4 regions of the Kitasatospora sp. NPDC057936 genome follow, and region 1 is predicted to be linked to each of the others. Evidence: riboswitches for the same ligand, from Rfam matches in the RefSeq annotation. Region 1 holds a riboswitch; each other region holds the start of a gene.
The links. A riboswitch is a leader RNA that binds a small molecule or an ion and turns the genes downstream of it on or off. The one in region 1 is predicted to bind cyclic di-AMP.
Positions count from the first base shown of each region.

Region 1 (5,388 bases):
AGAGCGCCGGCGGCCCGCTCGCGGCGTCCTCGCGCTCGACCCGCCAGCCGTCGGCCCGCGTCAGCGTGAGGCGGCGGGGGTAGACGGCGGGGTACTCGTCGTAGCCGGCGACCCGGACGTCCAGGTCGGCCGTGACGGTCAGCCGGCCGGGGTCCGTGCCCGGGGAGACGACGAGGTTGCGGTAGCCGGCGGTCAGCGGCAGTCCGGTGGTGGCCGACAGCTCGCGCGCGCGTTCGTCCAGCACCGCCGCCACCTCGGTCCGCTCGTCCGCCCCGCCGAGCCCCCGGCCGGCCACCGCGGGGGCGACGGGCGGCAGCGACAGCTGGGTCAGCCCTCCGGCGGCGAGCAGCAGGGCGCCTCGCCGGGACAGCACGCAGGGCCGTATCGCGTCCGGTCCGGACGGGGTCGGGCTCAGAGCCGGACCACCCCCGCGACGGGCATCGCATTGACGCTCTCGTACCGGACCCTGGCCCCCGGGTACGGGGCGTGCACGATCACCCCGCCGCCGGCGTACATGCCGACGTGGTGCATGTCCCGGTAGAAGATCACCAGGTCTCCCGGTCGCGCTTCGGACAGGCTCACCCGCTGGCCGGCGTAGGCCTGGGCCTGCGAGGTGCGCGGCAGGCTCACTCCCGCCTGCCGCCAGCTGTAGTACATCAGACCGGAACAGTCGAACGCGCGGGGGCCGGTGGACCCGTACACGTACGGCGACCCGATCATCCGCACCGCCGCCGCGAGCGCCGCCGCCCCACGCTCGGAGGCGGGCGGGGTGGTGCCGAGGTCCAGCCGGTCGGTGCCGCGGGTGGCGCGCTGCTCGGCCTCCTGGGCGTCCTGCGCGGCCATCCGGGAGCGCTCGGCGGCGCCCAGGCTGTTGAGCAGCCGCTGGGCCTTGGCCAGCCGCTGCTGGATCTCCTGCTTGCTGTCGGCGAGCGTCCGGCGGGCCTGGTCCAGCTCGGCGAGCTTGGCGGCGGTCTCGGTGCGGCGCTGGTCGAGCCCGCGCTGACGGGTCACCAGCTCGTGCAGCGTCTCGTTCTGCCGCTCGGTCGCCTGGTCGAGGGTCCGGGCGCGGGCGAGGTAGCCCTCCGGGTCGGTGGCGAGCATCAGCTGGACGGTCTGCGCCATGCCGCCGGAGCGGTACTCGGCGCCGGCCACGGTGGCGAGGTCGCCGCGCAGCTGGTTCAGCTGGTCCTGGGCGGCGGCGATCTCGCCCTGGAGGACGGTGGTCTCGCCCTGGAGCCGCTGCTGGGCCTCCTGCGCGGCGTTGTACTTCTCCGACGCCTGTTCGGCCTCGTTGTACAGCTGCTCGACCTGCGCCTTGACGTCCTTGCGGCTGGGCGCGTCCGGGGAGCCGGGGGCGGCCTGGGCGCTGCCGCCCGTCGTGACGCCCAGGGCGGTGGTGGCGGCCGCGGTCAGCACCAGCGCACGGGCGAGCAGTTGGGAACGGCGGTGCACGGGCATGGCGGCGGCTGCTCCAATCCTGCGGACCGGTCCCGCCGCCGCACCCAAGCGGGCGGTCCTGGAGCGGGAGTCCGGTGGCAGACGTTAGCGAGTCCGGGCAACCGAGTCCAAACCCCTCCCAACCCGAATATTTGACCCTGAATCGGACATCAGTCCGAGGAAAGGAAACGCCGCAGGCCCGGACCTCCGGGGAGGAGGGCCGGGCCTGCGGGAAGCCGAGCGGGGAATCAGACCCGCACGATGGACGAGAGCGGCATGTTGGTGACCGCCTCGTAGCGGACGCTCGCACCCGGCTTGGGCGCGTGCAGCACCTGGCCGTTGCCGGCGTAGATGCCGACGTGGTGGGCGTCGTTGAAGAAGATCAGCAGGTCGCCGGGCTGGGCCTGGGAGAGGTCCGTGCCGATCCGGGTCCCGGCGCCGGCCTGCTCCTGCGAGGTACGCGGCAGCGAGACGCCGGCCTGGTCGAAGGCCCAGACCATCAGGCCCGAGCAGTCGAAGGAGTTCGGGCCGGTGGCGGCCCAGACGTACGGGCTGCCGATCTTGGTGGCGGCGTAGGACAGCGCGGCGGCACCGCGCGAGCTGCCCGCCGCCGGCGGCTTGGCGACCGGCGAGGACGACGGGGCCGAGCCGAGGTCGGTGCGGCTGCTGTCGCGGGAGGCGCGGTCGGCGGCGGCCTGCTGGGCCTTCGCGGCGTCGGCCTTGGCCTTGGCATCGGCGGCGGCCTTGTCCTCGGCCGCCTTGATGGCCTGGCGCTCCTGCTCGGACAGGGTGTTGAAGAGGTTCTGGGCGGCCGTCAGCTTCCCCTGGATCTGCTCCTTGGACGCCTTCAGCTGCTGGGTGGTCGCGTCCAGCTCGGCGAGCTTGCCCTGGGCCTCGGTGCGGTCCTGGTCCAGCTTGCGCTGCTGGTCCTGGAGCTCCTTCAGCTGACCCTTCTGGGTGCTGCCGGCCTGGTTCAGGGCGTCGGCCTGGCTGAGGAAGTTGTCCGGCTTGGACGAGAACATCAGCTGGACGGTCGGGGATATGCCCCCGTTGCGGTACTGCTCGCCGGCGATCTGGGCGAGGCCGCCCTGGAGGTCGGTCACCTGCTCCTGCTGGCGGGCCACCTGGTCCTGCAGGCCGCTGACCTGCTTCTGCAGCTCCTGCTGCTTGGCCTGGGCGGCGTTGTACTGCTCGGTCGCCACCTCGGCCTGCTCGTTGAGCTGGTCGACCTGCTCCTTGACCTGGTCCTTGGTCGGCGCGGGGTCGGCGTGGGCGCCGGACTGCGCGGAGAGGGCGACGGCTGCCGCGGCAACTCCGGTCAGGAAGGAAACTCGGGCACGGCCGGCGGGCTTGGGACGACGATGGGACGCCACGAAGGCGGACTCCTTCTTCCTACGTCCGCCTACCGGGTGAGCTGACGGGTTCGGGCCGGAAGCATGCCCTACGACGCCTCACGGCCGTTCCACCGGCCGACCTGGCGCCGATTCACCCCGGAGGAACGTGGTTCCCCGGCTCCGCTCCACAGCGCCCCCTGTCACTGGGCTCCCCTGTCGGACGGTCGCTTCGACCCGTCCCGCTGCTTCACGAACTCGGCGGGAACCACCGCCGCCACCCTGGCTGGGCGATCGACAGTGCGGTGGTCCGGGTCACGACCCTAGTAACTGAACCGTGATCGGTTCAAATCCTTGTCAGAAAAAAGGCGGAAGAATAACCAAGTTCTTTTGTGAAGATGACAGAAGGTGATCGCAGCAGCACGCAAGGCTGATCACTTGTCACGCGAACGCGGCGAAACGCAGGGAAACGCGCTCAAGCGAACGCGCCACCCCTGCTCGGGAGGTGGCGCGGATCACAGGGCCGTCGCGCCGGCCCGCGGCGTGTCGGGGGGTCAGACCCGGCGGATGGTGTTGATCGGCATCGCGTCGGCCTTCATCACCTTGACGACGTCGCCGGTGTGCGGCGCGTGCACCACCATGCCGTTGCCGATGTACATCGCGACGTGGTGCATGTCGGGACCGTAGATCACCAGGTCGCCGGGCTGCGCCTGGTCCAGCGAGGGCACCCGGGTGCCGTAGTGGCCCTGCTCCTGCGAGGTGCGCGGCAGCGAGACGCCGGCCTGGCCGTACGACCAGAGCATCAGGCCCGAGCAGTCGAAGGTGCTGGAGCCGACGGCACCCCACACGTACGGCGAGCCCTGCTTGCTCATCGCCTTGGCCACGGCCACGGCCGCGTAGCCGCTGGCCGGCGGCAGGCTGCTCAGGTCGACCCGGTCGGTGCCGCGCGAGGCGCGGTCGTCCTGGGCCTGCTGGGCCTTCAGCGCGGCGCGCTCGGAGGCGCTGAGCGAGTTGAGGAGGTCCTGGGCCTGCTTGAGCTTGGCGTTGACGTCCGCCTTGGACTGGTTCAGGTCCTTGGTGGTGGAGTCCAGGGAGGCCAGCACCGCGGCGGCCTCGGCCTTCTCCTGGTCCAGGCGGCGCTGCTGGTCCAGCAGGCCCTTGAGCGCGTCGGTCTCGGTGGCGGTGGCCTGCTGCACGCTGGAGGCCTTGGCCAGGTAGTTGTTCGGGTCGGAGGAGAGCATCAGCTGGACGGACGGGTCGATGCCGCCGGTGCGGTACTGCTCGCCCGCCACGCCGGCGAGGCCGGTCTGAAGCTGGGTCATCTGCTCCTGGCCGCGGGCCACCTGGTCCTGGAGCTGGTCGGCCTGCTTGCGCAGCTGGTCGGCCCGCTCCTTGGCGCCGTTGTACTTCTCGGCGGCCTGCTCCTGCTCCTGCTGCAGCTCGTCGATCTGCGCCTTGACATCCGTCTTGTTCGGCTGCGGCGCGGCGTGCGCGGCCACCTGGGCGGAGAGCGCGACCGCGGTCGCAGCAGCAGCGGTGAGCACGGAGACCCGCGCGCGGCTCGGCTGCTTGGGACGGCGGTGGGAGGCCAAGGGACCTGCTCCTTCTTCCATGGACTCACCGGTTCGGGTGAGAAATCCGGAAAATAGGTTTGACGCCAGACCCTAGTGAACATCCAGGCATTGCGCCACTCCCCCAAAGGCGTGAACTCCGAGCCCCCACGCCGCTTCACCGAATCCGCACATCACCGCAAACCGGACGCTGAGCGGCCGTCATCCCCATCGGCACGGAATCAGGGCCGCGCCAGCCGGTTCAGCAGCAGAACCGAGGCGACCGGGCGCGCGCCGGCCTTCCGCACGCCCTCCGCGACCTCCCGGTCGGCGGAGACCACCACGACCGGACGGCCCTGCGGCTCGGCCCGCACCAGGCGTCTGATCAGCTCGTCCGCCGTCTCGCCGGTCCGGCTGAAGCGCACCCGGACCCCGCGCGGCGGTGCCATGATCACCGGCACGTCCAGGTCCTGCCCGTCGAACACGCACGTGACCTCCGCCTGCGTGCGCTGGGCCAGCATCGCCAGCCCGCCCAGCAGCCGCAGCCGCTGCTGCTCCAGCGGCAGCGTCGGATAGCCGGTCTTCGTCACGTTGTAGCCGTCCACCACCAGGTGCACCTGCGGGATCGCCAGCAGCTGGTCCAGCAGGGCCGGATCGTCCTCCGCGAGCCCGCGCCGGGCCACGTCGTGCGGCGAGGCCGAACCCGGCACCACCGCCTCCACCAGGTCCGCCGGGCGGATCTGCGACACCGGCAGCGCCAGCTCGCGCTGCAGCCCCTGCGCCGACTGCAGCACGGTGTCAAGCAGCAGCCGCAGCCGCATGTCCTCCACGCTGCGCCCCTCGCGGGCCGAACGGCGGCCCTGCTCGGCGGCGGTCTCCAGCTCGCCGACGCGGTGCCGCAGCCGCCGCGCCTCGCTCTCGGCCGCACTGCGCTCGGTCGCCGCCTGCGCGCGCAGCGCCTCCAGCTCACCGGCCAGCCGACGGGTCTCGGCCTGCGCCCGGCGGGTGTCGCTCTCCAGCGAACGCACCTTCTTGCGCAGCGAGTCGGCCTCCCGCCGGACGTCCTCGGA
Region 1 covers NZ_JBHVPD010000032.1:77,042-82,429, reverse strand. The annotation lists gene ACFVU9_RS18945 (hypothetical protein) at 1-373, opposite strand, end outside; gene ACFVU9_RS18940 (NlpC/P60 family protein) at 412-1,458, opposite strand; gene ACFVU9_RS18935 (NlpC/P60 family protein) at 1,686-2,810, opposite strand; cyclic di-AMP (ydaO/yuaA leader) riboswitch at 2,821-2,974, opposite strand; gene ACFVU9_RS18930 (NlpC/P60 family protein) at 3,323-4,360, opposite strand; gene ACFVU9_RS18925 (NYN domain-containing protein) at 4,561-5,388, opposite strand, start outside.

Region 2 (5,388 bases), on a different contig from region 1:
GCCGAGGTCGTCCGTCTGGTCGAGGCCGTCGCCGCGGCCTACCCGGAGGCGGCCAAGTATGCCCCCGGTGACATTCTCTGACGCAGCGTCAGGTTTTTGAGGGCCCTGCTGCCGGACCGGTGGCGGGGCCCTCGTGCGTGTGGACGTGGCCGGGGTCGAGGGGCGGGGTCGTGCCGCAGCACCACTCGGTGTCCGGCTCCGCGACCGGGTGGTCCTCGGGGGCCAGCACGTTGCCGCGGATGGTCGCGAACGCGGTGATCGCGCCGGCCGTCAGGAGCCCGGCGCAGATCAGCATCGCGGTGTGGAAGGCGTTGTCGACCGCGGCCGGCACCCGGTACGCGTCGCCGCTCAGGCCGGCCAGGGCCGGGAGGGCCGCGACCGCGAGCAGGCCGGCCGCGCGGGCGGCGGCGTTGTTGACCCCGCTCGCGATGCCCGCGTGCCGCACCTCGACGGCCGCGAGGACGGTCGCCGTCAGCGGAGCGACCAGCAGCGTCATGCCGCAGCCCATCACCGTGACGGCGGGCAGGACGTCCGCCCAGTAGGAGGAGCCGGCGCCGGCGCGCAGCATCAGCAGCACCCCGGCGGCGCACAGCAGCGGGCCGACGGTCAGCGGGATCCTCGGGCCGATCCGCTTGCCGAGCCGCGCGGCGCGCGAGGACAGCGCGAGCATCAGCACGGTGATCGGCACCAGGGCCAGGCCGGACACCAGCGGCGAGAAGCGGGCGACGATCTGCAGCTGGACGACCAGGAGGAAGAAGACGCCGCTGAACGCCGCGTACACGCAGAGGGTGACGAGGTTCACGGCGGTGAACAGCCGCGAGGAGAACAGCCCGAGCGGCAGCATCGGTTCGGGGGCGCGGCGTTCGACGACGATGAAGGCCGCGCCGAGCACGAGCCCGAGCACGCCGGTGACCCAGACAACGGGGGACAGGCCCTCGCCGCCCGCCGTCAGCGCGTAGGTGAAGGTGCCGAGCGCGAGGGCGGCGAGCACCGAGCCGAGCACGTCGAAGCGGCCGGTGGCGCTCTCGTCCCGGCTCTCGGGGACGTAGCGGGTGGCGACCGCGATCACGGCGGCGGCGAGCGGCAGGTTGAGCAGGAAGATCCAGCGCCAGCCGGGGCCGTCCACGAGCCAGCCGCCGACGAACGGGCCGACGGCCGCCGACACGCCGCCGAGGCCGGACCACAGGCCGACCGCGGCCGAGCGGTCGTCCGGGTGGAAGACCGCCTGGAGCATGGCGAGCGAACCGGGCGTCAGCAGCGCCCCGCCGATGCCCTGGACGGCGCGTGCGGCGATCAGCACCTGGATGTTCGGCGCGGCGGCGCAGGCCGCGGAGGCGACGGCGAACCAGACCACGCCGAGCAGGAAGACCCGGCGCCGGCCGTAGCGGTCGCCGAGCGCGCCGCCGAGCAGGATGAGCCCGGCGAGCGTCAGCAGATAGGCGTTCAGCGTCCACTGCAGGGACGCGAGGGTGGCGCCGAGGTCGGTGCCGATGCGGGGCAGGGCGACGTTCACCACGGTGCCGTCGAGCATCGCCATGCTGGAGCCGAGCACTGTTGCCAGGAGGACCCAGCGTCCCTGCGCGGTGCCCAGGCGCAAGGAGCCGGCGTTGGTTGTGGCCACGGCCCGATCCTCCGCCCGGCGGGGTGCACGTGACAAGGGTCACCGGTGGTGCGTCCGGGGGGTGCGGTGGGTGATCGCGTGGTCACGGAGGGGTCGGCTCGTCGGCGGAGGGTCGTTGATCCGCTGCGGGCAGTGAATGGATTGTGCACGCACCGTATTCCGGATCATTCGGAGCGTCATCGTCGCGGGTGGGGTTGTTGCGGGTTCAAGAGATCGACATTGCTTCACCCGGACGGATGAGTTTTAGTTCAGCGACCGACCGGCCAGCCCGGACGGATCCACCGGGTGGAACGCCGAGTCCTGCCGCTGCCCGGTGGCTCGCACTGAACTCTGTACGGCAGGAGCGGGGGACCCACAGGTAAGTCGCCGGACCGGAATTCGCGCTGTTTGCGCGGAAGTTCCAGGGCCGGCTCGGGGTGAAGCCGCGCATGCGGCCGGGCAACTCCAGCCCGAACCCGACAGCTCACCTCGCAGGCGTCGGAGAGGAAACTTCCATGCCTGCTCAGGCTCGTCGTATCACCCTGCCCCGCGCCGCCCGCATCGGCATCGCGACCGCCGTCACCGGTGTCTCCTTCGCCCTCCCGCTCGTCACCGCGATGAGCGCCCAGGCCCACACCGCCCCCGGCGCCCCCGCCGCTCCGGTCGCCGCCGCCTCGGCCCCGGCCGCTCCGGCCGCCGCCCAGGGCGACGCCTCCTACCGGGTCGTCAGCGGTGACACCCTCTCGAAGATCGCCGACGCCAAGCACGTCGAGGGCGGTTGGCAGGCGCTGTACGCGCACAACCGTTCCGTGGTCGGCGCCAACCCGAACCTGATCTTCCCGGGTCAGTCGCTCGCGATCGCGGCCCAGGCCGCCCCGGCCGCCCCGGCCGCTCCCGCTCAGAAGCCCGCCGCCCCGGCCGCCAAGCCGCAGGTGCAGGTCCAGACCGAGGCCACCACCCCGGGTGCCCAGGTGCAGGTCCAGGCCACCGTGGCCCAGCCCGCGCAGGCTCCGGCCGCCGCTCCGGTCGCCGCCGCCTCCGGCTACGTCGCCCCGCTCGCCAACCCGGTGCTCGGCGAGGCCTACGGCGTCGCCGGCGCGATGTGGGCCTCCGGCCACCACACCGGCCAGGACTTCGTCGCCTCCACCGGCACCCCGGTGCGCGCCGTCGCCAACGGCGTCGTGGTGAAGGCCGACAACGGTGGTGCCTACGGCAACGAGGTCGAGATCCAGCTCGCCGACGGCAAGTACGCGCAGTACGCGCACCTGTCCTCGATCGGCGTGACGGTCGGCCAGTCCGTGACCGTCGGCCAGCAGCTCGGCCTGTCCGGTGCCACCGGCAACGTGACCGGCCCGCACCTGCACTTCGAGATCCGCACCGGGCCGGAGTACGGCTCGGACATCGACCCGGTCGCCTACCTCCGGGCGCACGGCGTCGCGCTCTGAGCTCCCCCCTTCGGGGATGACGGACCACCGTAGGTGCGGGGCGAAACGATCGTCCGGGATGGTCATGTCGGGTGACCGCTCGACCGGGTGATCGCCGCACCGGCGGACATGGGCGCGGGACACGCCCAGACCGGCCCGGCCCACGAGGACTCCTCGTGGGCCGGGCCGGTCGCTGTTTTCCCGCCCCCCGTTCTCGTCGCGGGCCTCAGCTCCGGCCGGCGCCGGCCGGCGGGGGCGTCTCCGGCGGCGGTGTGGCCGCGCCCGGCAGCCGGACGGTCGCGACGGTGCCGCCGTCCGGGCCGGCCGGTGCGAGCGCGACCTCGCCGCCGGCCGCGCGGACCGTGCGGGCGACGATCGCCAGCCCCAGGCCGGATCCCGGCAGTTGGCGGGCGGACGGGGAGCGCCAGAAGCGGTCGAAGACGTGCGGGAGGTCCTCGGCGGCGATGCCGGGGCCCTCGTCGCGGACGGCGAGTTCGCCGTCCGCCAGCGAGACGCCGATCCGGCCGCCGGGCGGGCTGAACTTCACCGCGTTGTCCAGCAGGTTGATCACCGCGCGCTCCAGCGCGTGCGGATCGGCGCGTACGTACCAGGGCGTCAGGTCGGCGCCGAACACCAGGCCGGGGCCGCGCAGTTCGGCCCGTTCGACGGCCCGGGCGGCGATGTCGTGCAGGGCGACGACGGGCAGTGGCTTCGCGCCGCGGGCGTCGGCGGGGCGGGACAGTTCGAGCAGGTCGCCGATGAGGGTGGAGAGTTCCGTCATCTGCGCCTTCATGTTGCCGAGGATCCGGGTGAGCGTCGCCTCGGGCAGCGGGCGGCCGGACTCCTGGCTGCGGATGAGCAGGTCGACGTTGGTGCGCATGGAGGCCAGCGGGGTGCGCAGTTCGTGGCCGGCGTCGGCGATCAGCCGGGTCTGGCTGTCCAGCGAACCGGCGAGGGCGGTGCTCATCGCGTTGAAGGCCTCGCCGAAGCGGGCGATCTCGTCGTGGCCGGAGACCTCGATCGTCACGCCCGGCTCCTGGGTGCGGGCGATGTGCTGGGCCGCGCGGGTGAGGCGGTCGACCGGGCGCAGGGCGGTGCGGGCGATCCACAGGGCGCCCGCGGCGGCGAGCGCGATGACGACGGCCGCGGCGCCGGCGGTGATCAGGGCGAGCTCGGTGAGCGCGTCCTGCACCGGTTCGAGCGGCTGGGCGAGCGCCACGGCGGCGGTGGAGGCGGCGTTGTCGAACATCACCGGGCCGAAGCTGACCACGTAGACCCGCACCGGGGTGCCGTCCACGGTGCGGCCGTCGCGGAACAGCGAGGCGGCGTGCGGGCCGCTGCTCCCGCTCTGCGCGACGGGCAGGTCGTCCGGGGTGGCGACCACGGCGCGGGGGTCCTTCTGCGGACAGGAGGTGCCGTCGGCGACGATCACCGTGGGGACGGTGTCCCCCCTGGGCATCCAGGGCTGCCCGGCCGCGCCGTTGCACCAGTCGTTCAGCGCCTTGATCTGCGCGCCGCTCGGCGGCCGGTCGCCCGGCATCCACGCGTGCGACAGCGTCTGGTCGACCTGGTTGACCATCTCGTCGCGCGCGACGAACCAGCCGGCCACCGCGCAGGCCACGACCGCCAGCGAGACCGCGGCCGCGGTGAAGAGTGCGAGCCGGCCGCGGAGCGTCATCCGGCCGAACCAGTGGGCCGTGCCCGGTCTCTCCCTACCCGGTCTTTCCTTGTCCTCTGCCGTCATGGCTCCCATTCCCCCGGGTGTTCGTCCATCGTCGGGCCACGATCCACCGCGACCGTGAGACGGCGATGAGAGCCGGCTGACGTGGAGATCAAGACTGCGTCCGGTGGAGTGGCCGGAATGGTCGTTCGTTGACGATTTGTTCGGCGTGCGGGCCTTCGGCGTGCTGCGATGGCGCCGGTCGGGTGCGGTGGTCGGGTGCGGTGGTCGGAGGCGGGCGGATGGCGGTCCAGAGCGGCGGGCGGGCGGTGGAGCGTGGGGTCGACCGGCTGAAGCCGGGGTCGGTGGGGCTCGTGGGGGTGGTGTTCATGGCGGTCGCCACCGCCGCTCCGATCACCGCGATGACCGGGAACCTGCCCATCGTCGTCGGGCAGGGCAACGGGGCCGACGCGCCCGCCGCGTACGTGGTGGCGACGCTCGTGCTCACCGTGTTCTCGGTCGGGTACGTGGCGATGGCCCGGCACATCACCGCGGCCGGCGCGTTCTACGGGTACGTCTCGCACGGGCTCGGACGCGTGGTGGGGATGGCGGCCGGGCTGCTCGCGCTGCTCGCGTACGTCGCCTTCGAGGCCTCCGTCGTCGGTTTCTTCGCGTACGCGCTGCGTGGGCTGGTGCGGGCGCAG
Region 2 covers NZ_JBHVPD010000103.1:3,256-8,643, forward strand. The annotation lists gene purB (adenylosuccinate lyase) at 1-81, shown strand, start outside; gene ACFVU9_RS37455 (DHA2 family efflux MFS transporter permease subunit) at 89-1,621, opposite strand; cyclic di-AMP (ydaO/yuaA leader) riboswitch at 1,933-2,113, shown strand; gene ACFVU9_RS37460 (peptidoglycan DD-metalloendopeptidase family protein) at 2,116-3,045, shown strand; gene ACFVU9_RS37465 (sensor histidine kinase) at 3,251-4,702, opposite strand; gene ACFVU9_RS37470 (APC family permease) at 4,987-5,388, shown strand, end outside.
Region 2: it holds a riboswitch for cyclic di-AMP, as region 1 does, so the genes downstream of both, ACFVU9_RS37460 (peptidoglycan DD-metalloendopeptidase family protein) here and ACFVU9_RS18935 (NlpC/P60 family protein) in region 1, are expected to answer to the same signal.

Region 3 (5,388 bases), on a different contig from region 1:
AGTTGCGGTCCAGCGCGGCGCCCCCGGCACCCGCCGAACGAACGGGCCGGCCCCGTACCAGCCCGGCACAACGCCTCACTTGACGCGATGATAGCCCTTGTGCACGTGCATCAGCACGAGACGGTGCAGGTGCACGAGGCCTTTCACCGGCCGACCTGAACTCTTCACGGACCCTTCTCCTGACGGTACGTAAACGGACATAGCCGACCGAACCGGCCCGCTTCCGATAACCGGCCGTGAGCGGCTCCCCGCTAAATGTTGATCTTCGAAAGCCGGGAGTCGCGCACTCGTGACCCTCCGTCAGACCGCCCGTCGACTGTGAGACATCTCACGCGCCACGGGTGCAACGTGACGCCCCACCGGACACGTCTCCAGGAGATACCGGCGGACGCGCGGGGGTTGGGCCAGGTATGTCCGGAATATGACCTAATGACCGCTCATCGACCCGCGCACGCGAGAGCTCCGCGCGCCGCGCACACCACGCTCGCGCGAAACCGGCACGGCAGCCGACTGCAGCCCTGACGGGCCGATGTCCTACGATCTCCGCCATGAGCACCGCAGCCATCCCGGGCGCGCCACTGCCCGTTCGCACTCCAGGCTCCCGTGCGCGGGGGCGCCACCGTCGCCCCGAGCGCCCCGAGATCCCGTCCGGCTCCCCGGCCCTGGTGCTCGCCGTGCCCGCGACCGCCGGGCCCGAGTCCCGCTCGGTCGTCGAGGAGCTGCTCTCGATCGTCCGCAGCGAGCAGAACGGCGTCCAGACCGCGGTGGGCTACCTCCCCGGCGACGGCACCGAGGGCGCGGACGGCACCGAGCGCAGCATCGGCGAGCTGCTGGCGGCCGCCGCCGAGGCCGGCGTCCCGGCACCGATCCTGGTACCCCTGGTGCCCGGCCCGCACGACTTCCTGCCCGAACTCCACGCACTCGCCGCCGAGTACGGCGCGCACGTCACCGACGTGCTGGGCCCGCACCCGCTGCTGGCCGAGGCCGTCCACGTCCGCCTGTCCGAGGCCGGGCTGGCCCGCGCCGACCGCGCCCGCCTGTTCGCCATCGCGACCGCCGCGGACGGCGTCGTGCTGACCACCGTCGGCGGCGAGGACGCCGCGGCCGCCGCCGGCATCACCGGCGTGCTGCTGGCCGCCCGCCTGGCCGTCCCGGTCGTCCCCGCCGCGCTCGACGTGCCCGGCTCGGTCGCCGCCGCCGTCGCGCACCTCAAGGAGACCGGCTCGCAGCGCCCCGCGCTGGCCCCGCTGGTGATCGGCCCGGAGGCGGACTCCGAGCTGCTCGCCACGGCCGCCGAGGAGACCGGCTGCCCGTCCGCCGCGCCGCTCGGCGCCTACCAGACGGTCGGCCAGCTCATCGCCTCGCTGTACCTGGCCGCGCTGCCGGCGCCGTCCGCGGAGGCCCTGGCCGCCGCGCAGGCCCAGGCCGAGGCCGAGGCGGCGGAGGCCGCCTCCGAGGGCTCCCGCGCGGCCCACGCGGCCGGCGGGACGGCCTCCGGGGCGACCGGGGAGGCCGCCGGCGAGTAACCGCCGACAACGCGTACGGAAGGGCTCGGAGCGACCACGCTCCGGGCCCTTTCGGCTTGCGGCGTAAGGGAATTAAGAGCCGAATGCGCGAGATGTCCGTTCTGTGATTGTTTGCGATCGGATGACCGTCCGTCATGCGATTCCTGAGAACCTGCCAGTTGTGCACATCCGCAGGTTTATTGCGAGAAAACGATCATTTTCGATCTTGGAGAAGGAAAGTTTTGGTGGCTTTCCATAATCCGTGATGCGCATCACAGGTATTTGCAGTTCGTACTTAAGTCTGCTTAACGTGCTCCCCGTTCGTGACCACACGGACCCAGCACATCCGCAACGCCGAGTCCTGCCGTCGGGTGCGCTGGAAGCGCGAAAACGCACCACGGCAGGAGCGGGGGACCCACAGGTAAGTCGCCCCGGACCGATCCACGGAACGGTCCTGGGCTAGGGGTGAAGCCGCGCCACAGCGCGGCCGGGCAACTCCGGCCCGAATCCGACAGCTCACCTCGCAGGCGTGGGAGAGGACCGCGTCTTCATGCTGCCCACCAACGGCACTCGCCTGTCCAGCCGCACCCGCCGCGTGATCGCCGCCCTCGGCGTCGCCGGCGTCGGCCTCACCATCCCCTGCCTCACCTCCGGCACCGCCTCCGCCGCCTCCGTCGCCACCTGGGACAAGGTCGCCCAGTGCGAGAGCAGCGGCGACTGGAGCATCAACACCGGCAACGGCTTCTACGGCGGCCTGCAGTTCACCTCCAGCACCTGGGCCGCCTTCGGCGGCACCTCGTACGCCCCGCAGGCCAACCAGGCCACCAAGGACCAGCAGATCGCCGTCGCCGAGAAGGTCCTCGCCTCGCAGGGCCCCGGCGCCTGGCCCGTGTGCTCCGTCCAGGCCGGCCTGACCGCGGGCGGCGCCCCGGCCGCCGTCGACACCTCCGCCGCCGCGAGCACCGCGAAGGCCGCCCCGGCCGCCCCGGCCGCCCCGGCCGTCAAGCCGGCCCCGAAGCCCGCCGCCAAGCCCGCCGCCCCGGCGCAGGACCAGGCGCAGGCCCCGGCCGCCGCCGACTCCGCCAAGGGCACCTGGGCGCAGAAGCGCCAGGACTGGACCCAGGGCGGCACCACCCAGGCCGGTGCCTCGGACTACACCGTCGTGGCCGGCGACTGGCTGTCCACGATCGCCGACAAGCACAACGTCAAGGGCGGCTGGCAGCGCCTGTACGAGCTGAACCGCGGCACCCTGACCGACGGTCCGGACACCATCTACCCGGGCCAGCACCTGTCCTTCGGCGACTCCGCCCAGGCTCCGGCCGGCCAGTCCGGTGACTTCAACTGGTTCGACCGCTCGCAGAAGCCGGGCCAGTCCTCCGCCGGGAACGCCGTGAACGCCCAGCCGGCCGCCGAGGCCCAGACCCCGGCCGCCAAGCCGTCCTCGAAGCCCGCCGCCAAGCCCTCCGCCCAGGCGCAGACCCCGGCCCCGGCCGTCACCGGCTCGATGGCCGCCGCGGTCAGCTTCGCCAAGGCGCAGGTCGGCCAGGCGTACGTCTACGGTGGCACCGGCAACGGCGGCTGGGACTGCTCGGGCCTGACCCAGGCCGCGCTGCGCGCCGCGGGCATCTCCATCCCGCGCGTCGCCAACGACCAGGCCGCCGCGAGCACCCACGTCTCGCTGGACAGCCTGCAGCCGGGCGACCTGCTGTTCTGGTCCAACAACGGCCAGGACTCCGGCGTCTACCACGTCGCCATCTACATCGGCGGCGGCCAGTACGTCGAGGCCGCCAACCCGAGCTCGGGCGTCCGCCTGCAGACCATCGCCAACTGGGCGCCGGACTTCGCCGGCCGCGTCTGAGGATCCTTCCGGAACCGTCCCGCCGGGGACGGGTGACGGATCGCGGATGACAGCGAACAGATGACAGATAACAGATTTCATCATCTGTTATCTGTCATCTGTCACCCGCCCACCGCCCCGGGGAGAGACTGGTCGCTCTCCCCGGGGCTTCGGCGTACCCGCCTCCGAAGTCCGTGCCGCCTCCCCCCGGCGCGCACCCGCGGCTCCGCGCATCGGAGCATTCGCGTGGTCAAACCCCGGCCCAGCGGGCATGCTGCTGCTCTGCACCCGAGGAGGAGTCACCCATGGCCCAGGTCACCGTCACGCTCGACGCGAACCTCGCGATCGACGCGATGATGCTCTCCGGCACCAAGAGTCCCCAGGACGCCGTCGAACTGATCCTGCGCGACTACCTGGCCCGCGGTCGCCGCACCGAGACCCGCACCGGCGACGCCGCCGACGGCCACCGCGTCACCGCCGACCGCCCGACCGTCCAGGAGGGCTGACCCCGGCCCGGCACGGCACTCGCGGCACAGCCCAGCACGGCGCAGCACAAGCCCAGCACAGCACAGCACAGCCCGGCACAGCACAGCACAAGCCCAGCACAGCCCGGCACGGCACGCCGAAGGGCCCCGGAGAGCAACCGCCCTCCGGGGCCCTTCACACGGCCGTCACCGGCCTCAGCGCGCGCAGGCCCCCGTGGAGCCGCGCATGACCAACTCCGGCTGGAACATGAACTCCCCGCGCTGGGCGGCGTTCCCGCCCACCTCCTCCAGCAGCGCGTCCACCGCCGCCGTCGCCATCGCCTCGACCGGCTGGCGGATCGTCGTCAGCGGCGGCTCGGTGAAGGCGATCAGCGGCGAGTCGTCGAAGCCGACCACCGACACGTCCTGCGGCACCGACAGCCCCCGCTGCCGCACCGCCCGGATCGCCCCGAGCGCCATCATGTCGCTGCCGCACACGATCGCCGTGCACCCCTTGTCCAGCAGCGCGCCCGCCGCCGCGTGCCCGCCCTCGACGCTGAACAGCGTGTGGTGGACCAGCTCCTCGGCCTCCTCCTGCGTCCGCCCGAGGACGGTGCGCATCGCGGCCGTGAAGCCCTCGATCTTGCGCAGCACCGGCACGTACCGCCTCTGGCCGACCGCCAGCCCGATCCGCTCGTGCCCCAGCTCGGCGAGGTGCTGGACGGCCATCCACATGGCGGCCCGGTCGTCCGGCGAGATGAACGGCGCGTCGATCCGCTCGCTGAAACCGTTGATCAGGACGAACGGCACCCCGCGCCCGGCCAGCCGGGCGTAGCGGTCGTGGTCGGCGGTGGAGTCGGCGTGCAGACCGGAGACGAAGACGATGCCCGCCACCCCCCGGTCCACCAGCATCTCGACCAGTTCGTCCTCGGTGGACCCGCCGGGCGTCTGGGTGCACAGCACCGGCGTGAAGCCGTGCCGGCTGAGCACCTGCTCGATGACCTGCGCGAGCGCGGGGAAGATCGGGTTGCTGAGCTCCGGCGTGATCAGCCCGATCAGCCCGGCGCTGCGCTGGCGCAGGCGGGTCGGCCGCTCGTACCCGAGCACGTCGAGGGCCGCCAGCACGGTCTGCCGGGTGGCGGCGGAGACGTTCGCCTTGCCGTTGAGTACGCGGGAGACGGTGGCTTCGCTGACCCCCGCCTGCGCCGCGATGTCTGAAAGTCGCGCCGTAGTCACGGTCCCAGAGCCTATTGCAACCACGTCAGACCGCCCACCAGCCGGTGCTGTCCGGTGCGAGCACCGTCTCGCCGCCGTCCACGACCAGTTCCGCCGAGGCGAGCAGCAGCGTGCCCGGGGCGGGTATGCGCACCGGCTCGCCGCTCGCGTTGACCGTGCAGACGAAGGAGCCGCGGCGGAAGGCGAGCGTGCCCTGCGGGGCGTCCAGCCACTCGACCCCGGTGCCCGCGCCCAGGTCGGGCTGCGCCCGGCGGACGGCGAGCGCGCTGCGGTAGAGCTCCAGGGTGGAGGTCGGGTCGCCGGTCTGCGCCTCGACGCTGAGTTCGGCCCACTGGGCCGGCTGCGG
Region 3 covers NZ_JBHVPD010000008.1:14,915-20,302, forward strand. The annotation lists gene ACFVU9_RS06575 (hypothetical protein) at 549-1,526, shown strand; cyclic di-AMP (ydaO/yuaA leader) riboswitch at 1,889-2,048, shown strand; gene ACFVU9_RS06580 (transglycosylase family protein) at 2,035-3,363, shown strand; gene ACFVU9_RS06585 (hypothetical protein) at 3,648-3,848, shown strand; gene ACFVU9_RS06590 (LacI family DNA-binding transcriptional regulator) at 4,023-5,042, opposite strand; gene ACFVU9_RS06595 (glycoside hydrolase family 13 protein) at 5,068-5,388, opposite strand, start outside.
Region 3: it holds a riboswitch for cyclic di-AMP, as region 1 does, so the genes downstream of both, ACFVU9_RS06580 (transglycosylase family protein) here and ACFVU9_RS18935 (NlpC/P60 family protein) in region 1, are expected to answer to the same signal.

Region 4 (5,388 bases), on a different contig from region 1:
CGATGGAGACCAGCGGGTAGGCGGCGACGAGCCCGGCGTAGTACTCGATGAGCTCCGCGGCCGAGAGGGCCTTGCCCTCGAACTGGTAGGCGCCGTCCTGGTAGAACTCGGAGGCGGCGACGTCCAGGGCCAGCGCGATGTCGCGGCCGGGCACGTAGCCGGCCTTCTGGATGGCCTCGGTGATGAGGTCCAGGGCCTCGCGGTTGCTGTCCAGGTTCGGCGCGAAGCCGCCCTCGTCGCCGAGGCCGGTGGACAGGCCGCGCTCCTTCAGGACGCCCTTGAGGGTGTGGTAGACCTCGACGCCCCAGCGGACGGCCTCGGAGAAGGACTCCGCGCCGATCGGGGCGATCATGAACTCCTGGATGTCGACGTTGGAGTCCGCGTGCGAGCCGCCGTTGAGGATGTTCATCATCGGGACCGGCAGGACGTGCGCGTTCGGGCCGCCCAGGTAGCGGAACAGCGGCAGGTCGCTCGCCTCGGAGGCGGCGTGCGCGACGGCCAGCGAGACGCCCAGGATGGCGTTGGCGCCGAGCGAGGACTTGTCCGGGGTGGCGTCCAGGTCGAGCATGGCCTGGTCGATCAGGCGCTGCTCGGTGGCGTCGTAGCCGACCAGCTCCGGGCCGATCTGCTCGATGACGGCCAGGACGGCCTTCTCCACGCCCTTGCCGAAGTAGCGGTTCTTGTCACCGTCGCGGAGCTCCAGCGCCTCGAAGGCGCCGGTGGAGGCACCCGACGGGACAGCGGCACGACCGGTGCTGCCGTCGTCGAGGCCGACCTCGACCTCGACCGTGGGGTTGCCACGCGAGTCGAGGATCTCACGGGCTACGACGACATCGATGGACGGCACGAGGCATCTCCTTGCGGAAGCAGGGTCCCGCTGACCAGTGGTGCGGCCGGCGGGATGATTGCGGAGTCGTTACGACCAGAGCCTAACCGCACGTGGTCCCGGGGCCACGCCGACCTCGGTCCCGTCTCAGCGTGTGGCCGGGCTACTTACCGGTAGTTCACCTGGGCTCCCCGGGAAAAGGGGCGGAAGCGGACGAAGGGGGCCGATCCGGGGTCGGCCCCCTCCGTGGCGTGTCGCACCGGTTCCGGCCGGCGTCAGCCGAGGTGCAGCACCTGGCCGGGCAGGATCAGGTTCGGGTCGCCGCCGACGGTGCCGCGGTTGCCGTCGTAGACCGACTGCCAGCCGCCGTGCACACCCTGGGCGGACGCGATGCTCGACAGCGTGTCACCGGCGTGGACGGTGTAGTCGTGGCCGCCCTGCGGGGCGACGGCGGCGCGGGGGGCTTGCTGCTGCGGCTGGGCGTACTGCTGCTGGACCTGCTGCTGGGCGTACTGCTGCTGGGCGGCCTGCTGCTGGGCCTGGCCCGCGTACTGCTGGTAGACGCCCTGGTGGCTGGTCCAGTACCAGGTGCCATTGTTCTGGTACCAGTACACCTTCGCGTCGGCGTCCCAGCCGGCCTTGCCGGAGAAGCCCGGGGCCTGCGGCTGCTGCTGGGCCTGCTGCGTGTGCTGCTGGTACTGCTGCTGGGCGGGCTTCTGAGCCGGCTTCGGCTGGGCCGGCTTCGCCGCGGGCTGCTGCTGCACCGGCTGGGAGTGCTGCTGCGCGGCGGGCTTGGCGTCGGAGGTGTCGACGGCGGCGGGGGCGCCGCCCTTCGACAGGCCGGCCTTCTTCGAGCAGACCGGCCAGGCGCCCGGACCCTGCGAGGCCAGGACCTTCTCGGCCACCGCGATCTGCTGGCCCTTGGAGGCCTGGTTGGCCTGCGCCGCGTACGCGGTGCCGCCGAAGGCCTTCCAGGTGCTGGAGGTGAACTGCAGGCCGCCGTAGAAGCCGTTGCCGGTGTTGATGCCCCAGTCGCCGCCGCTCTCGCACTGGGCGACGGAGTCCCAGGCGGAGGCCGGGGCGGCGGAGGCGCCGGTGGCGGTGAGGATCGGCATCGCGAGTCCGACGCCGGCCACTCCGGCGACGGCGATGGCCTTCTCGGTCTGGGTGCGACGGCGGTGACGACCGGTTCCAACGAACAGCATGAAGGGGTCCCTCTCCGCACGCCTGCGAGGTGAGCTGTCGGGTTCGGACCGGGAGGTGGCCCGGCCGCCGTCTGCGGAAACGATTCCGCTCGGGCGGCTTCACCCCAAGCCGTGGAGGAACGGCAACAAACCTGGTTCCCCCGCCCCTGCCCAGGGTTCTGGTCGGTTTCCCGTGGCGCGGCGGGCAGGACTCGGCGTTCCGCACTCGGGGTCCGCAGCTGCGAACTCCAGGGAGAGTAGACAGATCCTCAGACCAATCACAAGCTCATATCGCAGACATCACACAGAAATTACGGCACGTGGTCGATCGCCTACCAACGGCGGTTGTTTGTCCGGATTGATGGGTGTTCATACGGCCGATCCGTACCGGTTCGCGACGTCCCGTCAGTGTGTCGGAGCGTCGGGAAGCGCGTGCGGTGAACGGCTCTCGGGACTGAATTCGACCGGAAGTTCGCGCAATCCGCGCATGATCAGGCCACCGCGCCACCGCAGGTTCTCCGGGCTTTCCGCCAGCGCGATATCGGGCAGCCGGGACAACAGCGTGGCCAGCGCCGACCGGCCTTCGAGCCTGGCCAGCGGGGCGCCGATGCAGTAGTGGATGCCGTGCCCGAAACCCAGGTGCGGGTTGTCCGCCCGGGCCAGGTCCAGGGTGTTCTCGTCCGAGAACCTGGCCGGATCCCGGTCCGCCGCCGCCAGCACCACGAGCACCGGGTCGCCGACCGGGATGTCCACCCCGCCGATGGTCAGCGGGTGGGTCGCGAACCGCCACGTCGCCAGCTCCACCGGACCGTCGTAGCGCAGGAGTTCCTCGATCCCGGTCTCCAGCAGCGCCGTCTCGCCCCGCGCCACCGACTCCTGCAGCAGGCGGCGCTGCTCCGGGTTGCGCAGCAGCGCGTACGTCCCGTTGCCGATCAGGTTGACGGTCGTCTCGAAGCCGGCGAACAGGAGGATGAACGCCATCGCGGCGGCCTCGTTCTCGGTGAGGTGCTCGCCGTGGTCGCTCGCCCGGATCAGGCCCGAGATCAGGTCGTCCCCGAGGTCCGCCCGCTTGCGGTGGATCAGCTCCAGCAGGTACGCCCGCATCCGCTTCACCGCCCGCCCCACGCCGCCGCGTTGGCCGCCCCCGTGGCGGATCATCATGCCGGCCCAGTCACGGAAGTCGTCCTGGTCCTCGGCCGGCACGCCGAGCATGTCGCAGATCGCGTAGATGGGGAGCGGGAACGCGAACTCGTGGATGAGGTCCGCCGAACCGCGCTGCGCGAAGCCGTCGATCAGGCGGTCGGTGAGCTGCTGCACCCGCGGCTCGAACTCGGCCACCCGGCGCGGCGTGAACGCCTTCGACACCAGGCGGCGCAGCCGGGTGTGGTCCGGCGGGTCGATGTTCAGCAGGTGCGTCATCAGGTCCGCCTGCCGCTCCCCCGGGATCCCGACCCGGCCGGTGCGGTGCGCCTGCTCGCTGTGGTGCGCCGGGTTCTTCGACAGCCGGCCGTCCGCCAGCGCCTGCCGCGCGTCCGCGTACCGCGTCACCAGCCAGGCGTCCACCCCGCTCGGCAGCGTGGTGCGGTGCACCGGGGCGTGCTCGCGCAGCCACGCGTACGCCGGGTACGGGTCGGCGGCGAACTCCCACGTGAAGAGCGGCGGGCGGGCGGCGTCGGGCTGAACTGGCATGGGACGACCGTATCCGGTGGGTCGGGGGCACCCCGCCATCTACGGTGAGTGACCGGATCGTCAACGACCCGCGGACCGTTCCTCAACGCCCCGCGAACGGCCCGTGGACAGTGCGTGGACGGGTTTTGGACAGCTCTTGGACGGTGGGCAGGCGTGAGCCTGGTCACCTGAGGGGTAACCCCTGTTGCGGAGGGTCAGGACCTGCCTACGATCCTCGGCAGAAATCGTGGGCGTCAGTGCGGACCGCCCACAGGGAGGAGCGCACCATGCGGGTCACCGGGGCAGTCGTCGTCATCGCGGTACTCGACGGCGGGTCGGGAGCCGACCTCGCCCGCCGGTTCACCGCGGCCGGCGCCGCCGGAGTGCTGATCGCCGACCAGCGGGCCGGCGTCGCCGAGGACCTCGCCGGCGAACTCGACCGGCCCGGCTGCCCCGTCGTCGGCGTCGGCGGGGACGTCCGCCGCCCCAGCGACGTCGCCGCGCTCGTCGACACCGCCGAGAAGCACCTCGGGCCGATCGACCTGTTCTGCGTCGCCGGCCCGGACGGCGAGCGGATCATCTCCCTCGCCGACCTTCCCGACCATCTCGGCCTGGAGCGCCTCGCCGAACTCGTCGCCCTCGTCGGCGAGGCCATCGGCGAGGTCGTCCTGCCCCAGCCGCGGACCACCGTCCAGGACGCGGTGACGGCGGCCTGAGGCCCTTCCCCTTCCCCCGCGTCTACTCCGGCTTGAGGCCCTCGGCCTCGCGGACCGCGTCCCGGTAGGCGCGCGCCGCCGCGCGCAGCGCCGCGTCCACGTCCACCCCCGCGTCGTGCGCCCGCTGCGCCACGGCCAGCAGCAGCCTGCCCGCGGACTCCTCCGTGAGCTCCGCGGGCAGCTCGTACGACTCGTCCGGCACGCCCTCGAACCCGGCCCGGCGCACCCGCGACACCAGCTTCGCCGCGTACGCGAGCGACGGCAGCCCGGCCGGCACGCCGTCCAGCACCGACTCGCGGTCCGCCTTCTCGGCCGCCTTCAGCTGCTCCCAGTTCGCCTCGACCTCGGCGGCGCCCTCCGCCTCGACGTCCCCGAACACGTGCGGGTGCCGGTACATCAGCTTCTCGACCAGGTCACCGGCCACGTCGTCGATCGAGAAGGCGTCGGTCGGGTGCTCCTCGGCGATCCGCGAGTGGAAGAACACCTGGAGCAGGACGTCCCCCAGCTCCTCGCGCAGCGTCTCCCGGTCCCCCTCCTCGATCGCCTCGACCAGCTCGTACGCCTCCTCGACCAGGTACTTCACCAGGCTCGCGTGCGTCTGCTCGGCGTCCCACGGGCAGCCGTCCGGCGAGCGCAGCCGGTCCATCACCGAGACCAGGTCCAGCAGGCGGGCGCCGGGCAGGTCGTACGACCCCGGCAGCACCTCGATCTCCGGCACCTCCCCCGCGTGCTCCACGGCCAGGCGCGCCAGCGCCGCGGTGAGGCCCGGGTCCCCGTCGGGGCTGCCCAGCCACACCGTGGGGGCCCGGCCGGCGGGCTCCTCGGTCAGCAGCCGCGCCAGCGCCGGCGCCGAGGCCGGCTCCACGATCTCCACGTCCACCCCGGCCTGCCGCACCGCGGCCACCTGCGGATGCCCGGCGTCCCCCGCCAGCACCCGCCCCGCCGACCGCAACGCCTCCCATGCCGGCCACGCCAGCAGCCCGGGGGCCACCCG
Region 4 covers NZ_JBHVPD010000121.1:7,387-12,774, forward strand. The annotation lists gene eno (phosphopyruvate hydratase) at 1-847, opposite strand, end outside; gene ACFVU9_RS40125 (transglycosylase family protein) at 1,102-2,031, opposite strand; cyclic di-AMP (ydaO/yuaA leader) riboswitch at 2,037-2,205, opposite strand; gene ACFVU9_RS40130 (cytochrome P450) at 2,416-3,699, opposite strand; gene ACFVU9_RS40135 (SDR family NAD(P)-dependent oxidoreductase) at 3,966-4,394, shown strand; gene ACFVU9_RS40140 (MazG family protein) at 4,417-5,388, opposite strand, start outside.
Region 4: it holds a riboswitch for cyclic di-AMP, as region 1 does, so the genes downstream of both, ACFVU9_RS40125 (transglycosylase family protein) here and ACFVU9_RS18935 (NlpC/P60 family protein) in region 1, are expected to answer to the same signal.